DNA from 3 places in the Paenisporosarcina sp. TG-14 genome. Region 2 is predicted to be linked to each of the others. Evidence: riboswitches for the same ligand, from Rfam matches in the RefSeq annotation. Region 2 holds a riboswitch; each other region holds the start of a gene.
What was found. Region 2 has a riboswitch for lysine ahead of C406_RS0103080 (Na+/H+ antiporter NhaC family protein). Riboswitches for the same ligand answer to the same signal wherever they lie in the genome.
Positions count from the first base shown of each region.

Region 1 (4,222 bases), on a different contig from region 2:
GATTTAAATGACAATGACAGACACAAAAACAGTACCCACTTTTGGTTATGAATTAATTCGGGATCATGTGCTTTCTACAATTCTAGGCAAGCACGAAAGCGATATTTTATACTGGTCAGGAAAAGAATTAGCTCGTAAGTTTCAGATGTTTTCAATGGAAGAAACGACTTCTTTTTTTCAAGAAGCTGGGTGGGGTGAGTTAACACTTGAACGCCTTACAAAAAATGAAGCCTTTTACAAATTAACAGGAGAACCTGATTTACTCCAAATCGAAAAACGTTGCTTTCGCATAGAGGCAGGTTTTTTAGCACAACAACAACAAAAACTAGGTGGCTTTTTGACCGAATGCTTTGAAGAAAAGGACCTGAAGAAGAACGTCATTCAATTCCACGTGAAATGGGATCTAAAAGAGAAAATTTAAACAGCATAGAATAGCACACCATGGTAGGCTACTTAGTTAGACACAGAAATTTATAATAGTTGTTCAGTTTACAAATTTAAAGCAGTTTTATCTATAAAAAAGCTGGCAGCCACTTCCATATGGAGTGACTGCCAGCTTTTTTTAATCCCATTTAAACTTATCGTCTATTTGAGATTGGTATTGTTTAAATGCACTACTATTTGTCTTAATTCCTTTTTTAGATAAAAGTTGATTCATTTTTGTGAGTTTTTGATTGTACTGTTGCTCTAGCTCAGTCTTTTCTTGTCGCGTAGCTTTTTTCATTTGATGTTGCAAATCACTTATTTCTTCTTTAATAAACTGCGCTTCTGCATCATGACCTGAGTTTTTTAATATGCGCATAACCATACGAATATTTTCTGGATAATGAGCAAATTCATCTGGTGGCAAAGGTTTCCCTGCTCCCGGCAAATGATCAAACTGTCCATCACGCTGTGCTTTTTTGATTAAATCCTCCACGATATGCCAGTTCATTAACTTTCACTGCCTCTCATGTTAATCAGAATATCATCATCATAGCATGACAAACTCTTACACTCGAACTACAGCTAATCCAAATTCATCGTGCAAAGCATTTGTTGCTTTTAACATGTCAATTTCAGGGATAACTACCGAAACTTTAATTTCTGAGGTGCTCACCATCTTAACAGCGATTTCTTCTTTACGAAGTCGATCGAACATTTGAGCAGCCACACCAGGATTTGAAACCATTCCAGAACCAACAATTGATACTTTAGCTAAGCCCTCTTCAAAATTCGCTAATTGGTAACCTAAATCATCCTTATTGCTTTTTAATATGTGAATTGTTTCGGCAAAATCTTCTTTTTTAATTGAAAATGACACACTTGGTTGTATCCCTTCCATAATACTTTGAACAATAATATCAACGTTTATATGATATCTTGCAAGCATAGTAAAAATTTTAGCGAGAGAGCCATTAAATGGCACTTCATATGCAATCGTAATACGAACAATTTCTGGTTCAAATGCGACACCGCGCACAATTAGATTTTTCTCCATTGTTGGTTCCTCCAATAATATGGTGCCTGTTTCTTCGCTTAAACTTGAACGAACACTGAGTGGCAGACAAAAGTTTTTGGCGAATTCTACAGCACGAGGATGTAATACACCCGCTCCTAAATTTGCTAGTTCTAACATCTCATCATATGACAGTTCTTGTAATTTCCTGGCACCTTCTATAAAACGAGGATCTGACGTATAAATGCCATCGACATCGGTATAAATATCGCATCGGTCCGCTAGAATTGATGCAGCTATAGCAACTGCCGTTGTATCTGAGCCTCCACGACCGAGTGTCGTGATTTCACCAAACGCATCCAACCCTTGAAATCCAGCAATAACTATCACTTTACCAGCACTCAAAGCTTGTTCTATCCGAATGGTATCGATGTGTTCAATCCGAGCATTACGATGAACGGATTCAGTTCCAATGCCCGCTTGCCAGCCGGTAAATGATACCGCATCTTGCCCCATATGTTGAAGACTCATTGTTAATAAAGCACTTGTCACTTGTTCCCCCGTTGATAACAACATATCCATTTCGCGTTTTGAGGGCTCTGCGGATAAATCCTCTGCTAAACGCAGCAATTCATCTGTTGTTTTCCCCATAGCTGAGACAACCACTACAATTTCATGACCTTTTGCAGTCTCTCCGATAACACGTTTTGCGACGTTACGAATACGTTCAGTGTTACCAACAGACGTCCCACCAAATTTCATGACAATACGACTCAATGTTAACTCTCCCTTTATTTCCAAAGAAGCTAAATTAGAAAAACAAGATTGCATCCAAAATAGTGCAAGATGATGTCTTTTCCTATACTGATACGCAAAAATAAAAGTTTATCAATATAAAAAAACAGCTTATCCACGAAAATTCGTGAAAAGCTGTCTCCATGCATGGCCGTTCGAAAGAAGCGTCCATGTGAGATAGCCCTCCAGAATCATTTAGATTCTGACAATCCTGCATTTTTTCAATGCAAAACCAGCGCGACATAAGATACAGTTTATGTCGAACTTCGGCGAATTCCCCTTTCACCTGCAGTCGTCGGATCTGTTCATCCTCTAGCAGGTTACTGATGATTTTCGCACCTCTATCACCACTTATTAAGTGATTCAATTTCAGTGTGTCAACAATAGCACATGGTTACTCTTTTGACAATGTTTCATTATGAAAATATGTTGACATTGATTCAGCAATTTTCAAAGGCAATCCTGATTCATTCAATTCAGTGACTGTTGCTTCTTTGATACGTTTTACTGATCCAAAATGTTTTAATAACATTTTTTTACGTTTTGGTCCAATACCTTCAAAGCCATCTAAAGCAGATGCGACGGTATGTTTTCCTCTTTGTTGTCGATGGAATGTAATGGCAAATCGATGCACTTCATCTTGAATACGTTGAAGTAAATAAAATCCTTCACTCGTCCGTTTTAACGGAATAATTTGAGGAGGATCCCCATATAACAATGAAGAAGTTTGGTGCTTCTCATCTTTTGCGAGTCCTGCAATCGGTATAGATAAACCAAGTTCATCTTCAATAATTTCCCGGGCAATTTCCATTTGTCCTTTCCCACCATCAATAACGATTAAATCAGGTAAAGGTAATTGGTCATTTAATACACGCGTGTATCGTCTACGTATAACTTCTCGCATCGCCCCGTAGTCATCATGACGTGCCGCTGTTTTCGTTTTATATTTACGATAGTCTTTTTTATTAGGTCTTCCATCTATAAACGATACCATCCCTGAGACCGCGTCAGCCCCGTAAATATGTGAGTTATCGAAAGCTTCAATTCTTAGAGGTGGCGAGATATTCATAGCTTTCCCGAGATCGTCAACAGCACCTATCGTTCGCTGTTCTTGCCGATCAATTAGTTGAAATTTTTCACGTACTGCAATTTCAGCATTCTTTGTCGCTAAATCAATCATTTGTTTTTTCTGCCCGCGACTTGGCGAAACCACTTTTACTTCGAGTAGTTGATTGGCTAAGTCCAAATCAACTGAAATAGGCAACAGCACTTCTTTTGGTTTTATATGATGAGGCTGATCATAAAATTGTCCCAAGAAAGTTAAAAATTCATCATCAGGATCTTGGTATAAAGGGAATATAGATACATCGCGTTCAATTAATTTGCCTTGTCGTACAAAGAAAACTTGTACACACATCCAGCCCTTATCAATTGCATAGCCAAAAATATCACGATCCGTAAAATCATTCGTCATCATTTTTTGCTTTTCCATGACTGTTTCAATATGCGTGATTTGATCGCGGTATTCTTTTGCTCGTTCAAACTCCAAATTTTCAGCAGCCACTAACATTTTCCCTGTTAATTCTTGTTTGACTTGTTTGTATCCTCCATTTAAGAATCGTGTTATTTCATCAATAATCTCACGATAGGCATCTTGCTCAATTGGTTTTACGCAAGGCGCTAAGCATTGACCTAAATGATAATACAAACAAACTCTGTCCGGTAATGTTGTGCATTTGCGTAATGGATATAATCGATCCAACAATTTTTTTGTTTCACTAGCTGCATATGCATTTGGGTAAGGACCAAAATATTTTCCTTTGTCCTTTTTAACTTGCCGGGTTGTAATTAATTTCGGGTGTTTTTCACCTGTTATTTTAATATAGGGATATGTTTTATCATCTTTTAGCATAATGTTATATTTAGGATCGTGTTTTTTAATTAAGGTCAGTTCTAAAATCAATGCTTCGATGTTTGAAGATGTAACGA
Region 1 covers NZ_AMGD01000020.1:19,935-24,156, forward strand. The annotation lists gene C406_RS0106820 (YslB family protein) at 8-421, shown strand; gene C406_RS0106825 (J-domain-containing protein) at 563-934, opposite strand; gene C406_RS0106830 (aspartate kinase) at 992-2,215, opposite strand; lysine riboswitch at 2,404-2,585, opposite strand; gene uvrC (excinuclease ABC subunit UvrC) at 2,628-4,222, opposite strand, start outside.
Region 1: another riboswitch for lysine. It lies ahead of C406_RS0106830 (aspartate kinase); the one in region 2 lies ahead of C406_RS0103080 (Na+/H+ antiporter NhaC family protein).

Region 2 (4,222 bases):
AAGTAGTAAAGGTATTGCTACTCCGGGTACTAATCCACCCGCTTCACCTGGTACATCGCCTAATTTTAAAACTGTACCAAATAAGAATCCAGCAGTATCTTCTCCCCATGCTTGGTTAACAGAATACACTGTGTATTTCATCGCCCAGGCAATAATGACTGCATAGTATGTTGATATTACAAAGGAAACAAATACTGCCCACCAGCCGAGCCATTCTGCTTTTTTCCCGCCCATGCGGAAGAATGATAATGGTGCGGAACCGCGGTACTTATGTCCCAAAGTGAATTCTAAAATAAGAATAGGAATACCGGCTGTTAAAAGCGCGAATAAGTACGGGATAAAGAAAGCGCCTCCACCATTTTCAAAAGCTACGTACGGAAAACGCCAAATGTTTCCGAGTCCTACCGCGGAACCAACTGCAGCCAGAATAAAGCCAGCTCGTGATCCCCATTGAGAACGTTGTTCCATGTTTTTTTCCTCCTTTTTGTTTCGCCCCCAAAAGTACTATTGTAATATTAGGAAGCTTGTTTATATTCAGATTATTTATTAATCTAAAACTAGTATACTATAGTGAATTAACTTGTAAAGATGTTTTTTTATATAATAAACTATTATTAAATAAAAAAAAAGCAAGGGAATAAACCCTCGCTCTGTATATGTTTACCTATTAATTTGTCGATTTTTCGCTCATCTTAATTAAAACATAAAATAGTATTGCAAGAATAGTTATTACAAGTCCCAATGATAACCAAACGGACCCAGTTAATCCTAAAACTAAGTACCCAACTGATGCAACGGCTGCTGAAATTAATGCATACGGTAGTTGAGTCGTGACGTGATCAATATGATTACATCCAGCACCAGTAGAAGATAAAATGGTCGTATCTGAAATCGGTGAACAATGATCACCTAACACGGCCCCTCCTAGCACTGCTGCTAAAGTAGGTAATAACATCGTAGGATCAGCGCTAATCATTATGGTTCCTGCAATCGGTAATAAAATTCCGAAAGACCCCCATGAGGTACCTGTTGCAAATGCCATACCTCCAGCTAATATAAACAGAATAACTGGTAATAAACCTATTGGAAGATTGGCATCGATTACTACTTGAGCTAAATATTCGCCTGTTTTAAGCTTATCTATAATAAACGTTAATGACCAAGCAAAAACTAATATTAACACAGCAGGTAGCATGGATTGAATTCCGCTCCAAATTCCTTTACTAAGATATGAAAGGTTGGCTTTTTCATTTTTTCCGAACTGTAAGAGATAAAGAACAATAGATACAACTGCACCTGCAGTACCACCAATTAACAATGACTTCGGTACATCAGTATTCTCAAAAATTGCCCAAATATCTAGAACACCTGCATTTTGATATCCTGTCCATAGCATTGCTCCGATTGTCGCAATTACAAGTGTAACAATTGGTAGAACTAAGTCTTTTACTTTCCCATGACTATGAACAGGGAAATCTTCTTTTAATTGACCAGGAATATCTTTTTTTGGATCAAACACTTCCCCTGTATCGATTGCTCTACGTTCATGTTTTTTCATTTCCAATAAATCGAAGTCTGTAATCGCTACGAAAAACACCATAGCAAGTGCTGCAATTACATAAAAATTCATTGGTGCCATCATGATAAATGCAGTTAATGGTGAGTATGTTATAACTGATTGAGTAGCCAGTATTGTCCCAATCAATCCAATTAAATATGCTCCCCAGCTTGATACTGGTGAAACTACACAAACCGGTGCAGATGTTGAATCAATAAAGTATGCTAACTTAGTACGTGAGATGCGGTGATGATCCGTTATTGGACGTGCAATTTGTCCAACAGCTAAAGCATTAAAATAATCATCTATAAAGATAACCACACCAAGAAATGCAGTTAATAGCTTAGCTCCTCTTCGCGTTTTGATATGCTTTACTGCCCACTCTGCAAACGCTCGACTTCCACCAGATAAACTAACGAAAGCTGTGATGATGCCTAGTAAAAATAAAAAGAGAATAATAAAGACATTATACGTATTTAGTCCTCCATCCCAAAATGTCACTTGGAATGATTGCCACAAACTTACTAGCGATTTACCTGGTGAGAATGAATGAATTAGTAAAGCTCCTAAAACGATACCTGTACCTAGTGAGATCAGTACACGACGTGTAAGTAAGACCATCACAATTGCAAGTATTGGGGGTAAAATTGATAATATAGTTCCTGACATACCTATGTTCCTCCTCCGCATGGGGGTGGTCACAGAATACGAGTAAGCATACAAAAAGACTGGAATCTTTAACATTCAAAATGAATGTTAAGAAACCAGCCCAGACAAGTTGCGAATAGACAAATTGATGTATCCTACCCACGATCTGTAGCTCACCATTTATATGCATTTCGCCTATAAATGATAGTGTTATTCTTGTTTAGAATAACCCCAATAAAATACTGTTAGACACAATCATTTTACTTCGGCAAAACTCCCTTTTACATACGGTCTTCGTTATCATCCTCGCGTATGTTACTAATAAGTTATGCGGCCTCTACCCATCGATATTAATTTCATTTCCTATTTTAACAATAAACGGACCTTATTGCAATAACTTATTATGGAGCGGATGGAGGTTGATACGGTACTTCTACTTGTGGTGCATTCGCTCCGCTTCCTTTAGTATAAATTTGAGGAACAGGACTAGAAATTATTCCAAGTGCAACTGGAATTTTTTGTTCAATTACCGTCGCTTTTGTTGCGAGTGGGACAATAACTTGTACATTGACTGTGATAACAACACTTACATCTATCATTGCATTGTTAATTCCAAATTCACGAATATCATAAACTACGTTCGACTGTAAATTTCCAATAACATGAAAACGTATTGGAATTTTAGGTCCTAGATTTCCAAGGAGTGGGATATTTGTCGCTTGACCAAGAGGAACTAAAAATACAATGCCTCCGTTATCTTCCATTGCGTCTGGATCATACTCTATATCATCCAAATAAGGTAAATTGGCCAAGTTGCCTTTTTCAGCTTGTTCTAATTGGGTCTGTACCAAGGTTATGATATCAGCTTGAACACGATTAATTATTTCCGTATTAAATTGAGTCGTCACAGTACCTGGGGATTCTGATGGAACTTCAACTATGATATCAGTTGCATTCATTAAATCTGCGGTTCGAGAGTTAATGGCTTTACTAACAACAAGTGATGCGATTTTTTTGGATTGTACCTCTGCATACTGTAAATAGATTGGGGTTAAACGAACATTCACGAGATAAAACATTAAGCCAACAGAAATTACGACAAAAACAAAGAACACAGGGATAATGTTCTTGCCTTTCCAATAGATTGACCTTTTAGAAACTTTACGTAGTCGCACGAAAACCCTCCTACGTCATGTTACGACAAGGAGGGTTCATTTATACCTATATAAGTTGTTGTTTTTGTCCATACACAATTAAAACATCTCTAATGAAGTCAGACATAAAATAAGTCTTTGGTGACTCTTTAAATATGGGGTAAAAGTAACCAAATGTGAACATGTCAATGGTAGCTAAACGAACAATTTCTGTTGGTTCTATCCGTCTATTTTGAACAAATAATATTTGATCAACAACTGTAAATTGGTGTGTAATCATTTTTCCCATCACAACACCACGAAAACCTAAACCTTTAATCTCTAAATTTGGCCAACTTTCATTTAACGACAATAAATATATATCTTTTAACTCTTCACCTGTTAGTTCAATTACACATGGATTAATCGGATGTGGCATCATTTTGTGAATATCAAAATATGAGACTTCCTGTTCTTTTAGATCTGACAAAAATAAACCAGCATTAAATAAGGCACAATCCGTTTGGCAAAACGCAGTTAATGCTTTACCAAAATAAGTTGATAAAGCAGATTCTTTAAACCACTCTTTCTTAAACGTCTCATTATGGATAAATGCAGTTTCCATTAAATTAGCTTTACCAATAATGGCTAATTCTTCTAGAAATTCATCCTCATTTGCACATTCTTTCAGTTCATTTGTATCATATAAATGAGCTTGTTTTTTTACAATCAATTTCGCTTCTAAATCAAAATCCACGGTAACATGTCCAACATAATAGCCATATTTACCAGCTGCAGCTAACAAAGAATTATTAATTAATTTTCCTTCGTGGAAAATATGGTGTGTATGTGCACCGAAGATTACGTCAATATCAGGAAATTT
Region 2 covers NZ_AMGD01000007.1:1,254-5,475, forward strand. The annotation lists gene C406_RS0103075 (sodium-dependent transporter) at 1-468, opposite strand, end outside; gene C406_RS0103080 (Na+/H+ antiporter NhaC family protein) at 668-2,227, opposite strand; lysine riboswitch at 2,368-2,554, opposite strand; gene yunB (sporulation protein YunB) at 2,608-3,381, opposite strand; gene C406_RS0103090 (bifunctional metallophosphatase/5'-nucleotidase) at 3,428-4,222, opposite strand, start outside.

Region 3 (4,222 bases), on a different contig from region 2:
TACATAATGTAAAATTTAAGAGCTAAAAAATTCCTTCTTTGTCCAACTCTAAGTTATTCTTATTTTTATTTGCTAGAACTTCAATAAACTCTCTTGTATAATCAGATAAAATCGGCGGTCTTCTACTAGAGATGAGGTGGCCATCCACAACAACAGTTTCATCCAACCATGTTGCCCCTGCATTTTCTATATCATCCTTAATCCCAGGTGTACTTATTACGGTTTTTCCTTGTAAAATTTTTGCGGATTAATACCCAACCAGCATGACAAATTTGGCCTATGGCTTTTCTTGTTCATTTATTGTTAAGCTGATCTTCAGCTAATGGAAATTTAGATGTATCTCTCTTATGGATGTCTATCGCCCATTGAAAATGTTCAATCGCAACCATTGTCTATTGTCATATTCTAAATACGCATAACGATAATGGGCTTCCGGATTATCGCGGTCAATCTGAAGAATATTTTTGTATACATAAGTCGCTGCGTTAGAATCCCGATACTCTCCAGTCTTTGCGTATAAAGCATTTTCCATCAGTTCTTCTATAAAGCCAACCTTTTCTTCGTCACTCACCATGTTCAATTTGACTTTCAATCTCATCAATTCATTTCTCAACTGCTTTTCCTTTTGATCAGAGGAAAACTGTTAGGTGTTTCTTTCAGTTCTTTTAACTTTAGCTCCAATTCATTCACTCTTTCCAAACTAGACTGGGCAGGTTTTTTTCGATTAATCATTATCTCACCTCGAGATTTTTATTAATATGTAAGGATTAGCATCTGCTTTCACTATATGAATAGCCCATTTCAGTTAGTAACATTGGAAAAATTTTTTTGGAGTTGGACTAATGATTATAGTTAAAGATATTAAATGGTGGCCGAAATTGCATCCTTGGCCTCTTCTCTCCGTGGAATAAGTGTCACATCTTTAGTCAACCAATTAGGAAAGCATCTGCCGTCTCTACCGATATTATTTCTTTAATTTATCAGAATATCTAAAAGTATGGTTGGACTTGAAGCCAGCTGAGAAAGAAACTCCTACTACGAAATAAATTCAGGAATAGTGCTAAGATTTTGCAACTCCCCTCTTCATCAATCGTTGAAAAACTTACATTATTAAAGTTTATAAGTGTGTTTAAATTGAAAAAGGCGACATTTCGTATTGCTTACTATGATTCCTTCAGCAAGGTCATAATTCGTTTGAGGTTTACTGCGACATTAACAAGTGATTGAAGTGGAAGGCGGCGACTCCGGCGGGAAAAGCGAGACAGACGAGACCCCACAGGTAGCGCTAGCGGACGAGGAGGCTTGGCGCTCGCTCCGCGGAAAGCGTCCGCCTGAAACGGAAATCACCTTTACTAGTCCATAACTAAGAAATTATAAATCAACTTTTTCAGTGCCCTTCATCAATCCTACTGATGAAGGTGGTTTTCTGCCGTCTCTTCTATATTATTTCCCTAATTTATCTAATACTAATTATATTCCCTTGCATCTACAAAGCTTTATTGGTAAAGTAGATTTAATTAAATACTTTCTTACTTCAAAATATTTGAAGTGAGGATAGAGGCGCAAACATCAATAGTAAACAATTTGAGGATAATGAGATCCTATAATGGTTGTTGAAAGGGATATTTGCCGAAGTAGAGAGAATCTCATGTTCTCAAAACTGGTTCTGTTATTGAATAAATACGGAACTGTCATATAGGCAAACTATATGGAGGGCTATCCACGCATAGGGACGACTTGGACTAATAAAGTTACGTTTCTATTGCAACAGCGGACCCTCGTTGTTGCTTTTTTGCGTTTACAAGAATACGGCCTTCACTACCTCTATATTTTATAAACTATATAAAAGGGGAGAAAAGTAATGATATTTGGCCAAGTTTTAACAGCAATGGTGACACCATTTAATCAGCAAGGTGAGATTGATTTTATCGCTACAAAGGCTTTAATTAACCATTTGATAGCTAATGGTACGGATGGTTTAGTTGTAGCAGGAACAACAGGTGAATCTCCTACACTAGACACACAAGAGAAAATTAAGTTAATTAAATTTGTTGTAGAGGTTGTTAATGGAAGAGTCCCTGTTATAGCGGGAACTGGATCAAACGATACGAGAGCATCGATCAACTTAACGAAGCGAGTAGAAGAAACAGGAGTCGACGGAATTATGCTCGTCACTCCATACTATAACAAGCCCTCTCAAGAAGGATTATATCAACATTTTAAAACCATCGCCCAGGCAACATCATTGCCGGTAATGCTATACAATATTCCTGGACGAAGTGTAGTAAACATGACCGTAGAAACGATTGTAAGACTTTCGGCAATCGACAATATTGTATCGATTAAAGAAGCAAGTGGTGACTTAAATCATATGACTCAAATCATTAGCCAAACACCTAGTAACTTCAGCTTGTATAGTGGTGACGATGGGCTAACATTACCTGTTTTAGCCATCGGTGGTGCTGGAGTTATTTCGGTTTCTTCACACATCATTGGGAATGAAATGCAAGATATGATTAAAAACTTTAAAACTGGGAATTTAGATGTTGCAGCATCTATCCATAGTACCCTCCTTCCTATTATGGAGGCATTATTCGCTGCACCAAACCCAGCACCAGTTAAAGCTGCCCTAAATATGAGAGGCATTGATGTTGGTGGAGTTCGCCTACCCATAATTCCTTTAAACAAAGAAGAAGCAAAGACACTACAAAGAGCAATTCAACCTATTCAATTAGAGTTACTTGTTAAATAGGTGAAATATGAAAGAGCAGCCGAAATTGTATCTTCGGCTGCTCTTTTTATATTCACTTTATTAAATAATTTCGTCTTCATTTACCACTGTATCCATATAATTTTTTCCCCAAGAATACATCGACTCCAGTATCGGCATTAAAGTCACTCCATTTTCTGTAAGCGAATATTCTACTTTTGGAGGAACCACAGCATAAACTTCCCGATGAACAATCTGATCAGCCTCTAGTTCTCTTAACTGATTCGTCATCATTTTAGGCGTTATATTTGGAAGGAGTGCTTTTAATTCACTAAACCTCTTCGTTCCCTCTTTACCCAAATACCAAATGATGATCATTTTCCATTTACCACCAATTATTGACAACGTTAATTCTTTTTCACAATTCAAATCATCTATATTTCGTTTCATCTACATCACCATGTCCTTCCATAGTATCTTTTTAGATACTATATCACAAATAAGTGCGTACTTCCTTATATTAATTACATGGTTTACACTAATCCTTGTAGACAAAACAGAAGGAGTGAATCTTATTATGAACCGTTTTACAATTCCAAGAGAAGTCTTTTATGGTGATGGGGCTCTCGATAGATTAAAAACACTCGAAGGTAAGAAAGCTGCACTTGTAATCGGAGGAGGATCCGTAAAGAAAAACGGAAACCTTGAAAAAATAGAAGGACTCCTACTCGAAGCAGGCGTTGAAACGAAAGTTATTGAAGGGTTTAATATAGAACCAACTGTACAAATGGTCCAAGATGGCGCAAAAGTTTTAAATGATTTTGAGCCAGACTGGGTTATCGGCATTGGTGGGGGTTCCGTGATGGATGCGGCAAAAGCTATGTGGTTATTCCATGAACATCCGGAATTAACATTTGAAGAGGCGGCAATACCTTTCACATTGCCTAAACTTCGCACAAAAGCCAAGTTTATTGGTATTCCAACAACAAGTGGTAGTGGTGCGGAAGTATCAAATTTATCCGTAATCACTGATGAAAAGACCAAAATAAAGTATCCAATAGCTGATTTTGAATTGACTCCTGATATTGCAATCATTGATCCAGTGATGGTAGAAAGTATGCCTGATAACATCACAGCGGATACAGGAATGGATGCATTTACGCATAGTATTGAAGCATATGTGGCTAAACCGCGTACTGTTTTCACTGATTCTTTAGCTATCGGAGCTGCTGAAATCGTTAAAGATAATCTTCTTGCTTCATATAATGGTGATCAAGAGGCTCGTAAAGAAATGCATAACGCACAAGCAATGGCTGGTATGGCTTTTGCCAATGCGGTACTAGGGAATGTACACAGCTTGGCTCACAAAAGTGGTCCTACTTTTGGTATTTCACACGGTCGTGCCAACGCGATTTATTTACCTTATGTCATTCAATTTAACCGTACAGTTGTAACAGAACGCTTTGCTAAGATTGCTACTAGACTTGGTTTAGAAGGCAAGACAAACGATGA
Region 3 covers NZ_AMGD01000028.1:58,059-62,280, forward strand. The annotation lists partial or broken gene C406_RS19495 (DJ-1/PfpI family protein) at 23-290, opposite strand; gene C406_RS0110030 (hypothetical protein) at 356-598, opposite strand; lysine riboswitch at 1,548-1,727, shown strand; gene dapA (4-hydroxy-tetrahydrodipicolinate synthase) at 1,862-2,752, shown strand; gene C406_RS0110045 (winged helix-turn-helix transcriptional regulator) at 2,813-3,160, opposite strand; gene C406_RS0110050 (iron-containing alcohol dehydrogenase) at 3,288-4,222, shown strand, end outside.
Region 3: another riboswitch for lysine. It lies ahead of dapA (4-hydroxy-tetrahydrodipicolinate synthase); the one in region 2 lies ahead of C406_RS0103080 (Na+/H+ antiporter NhaC family protein).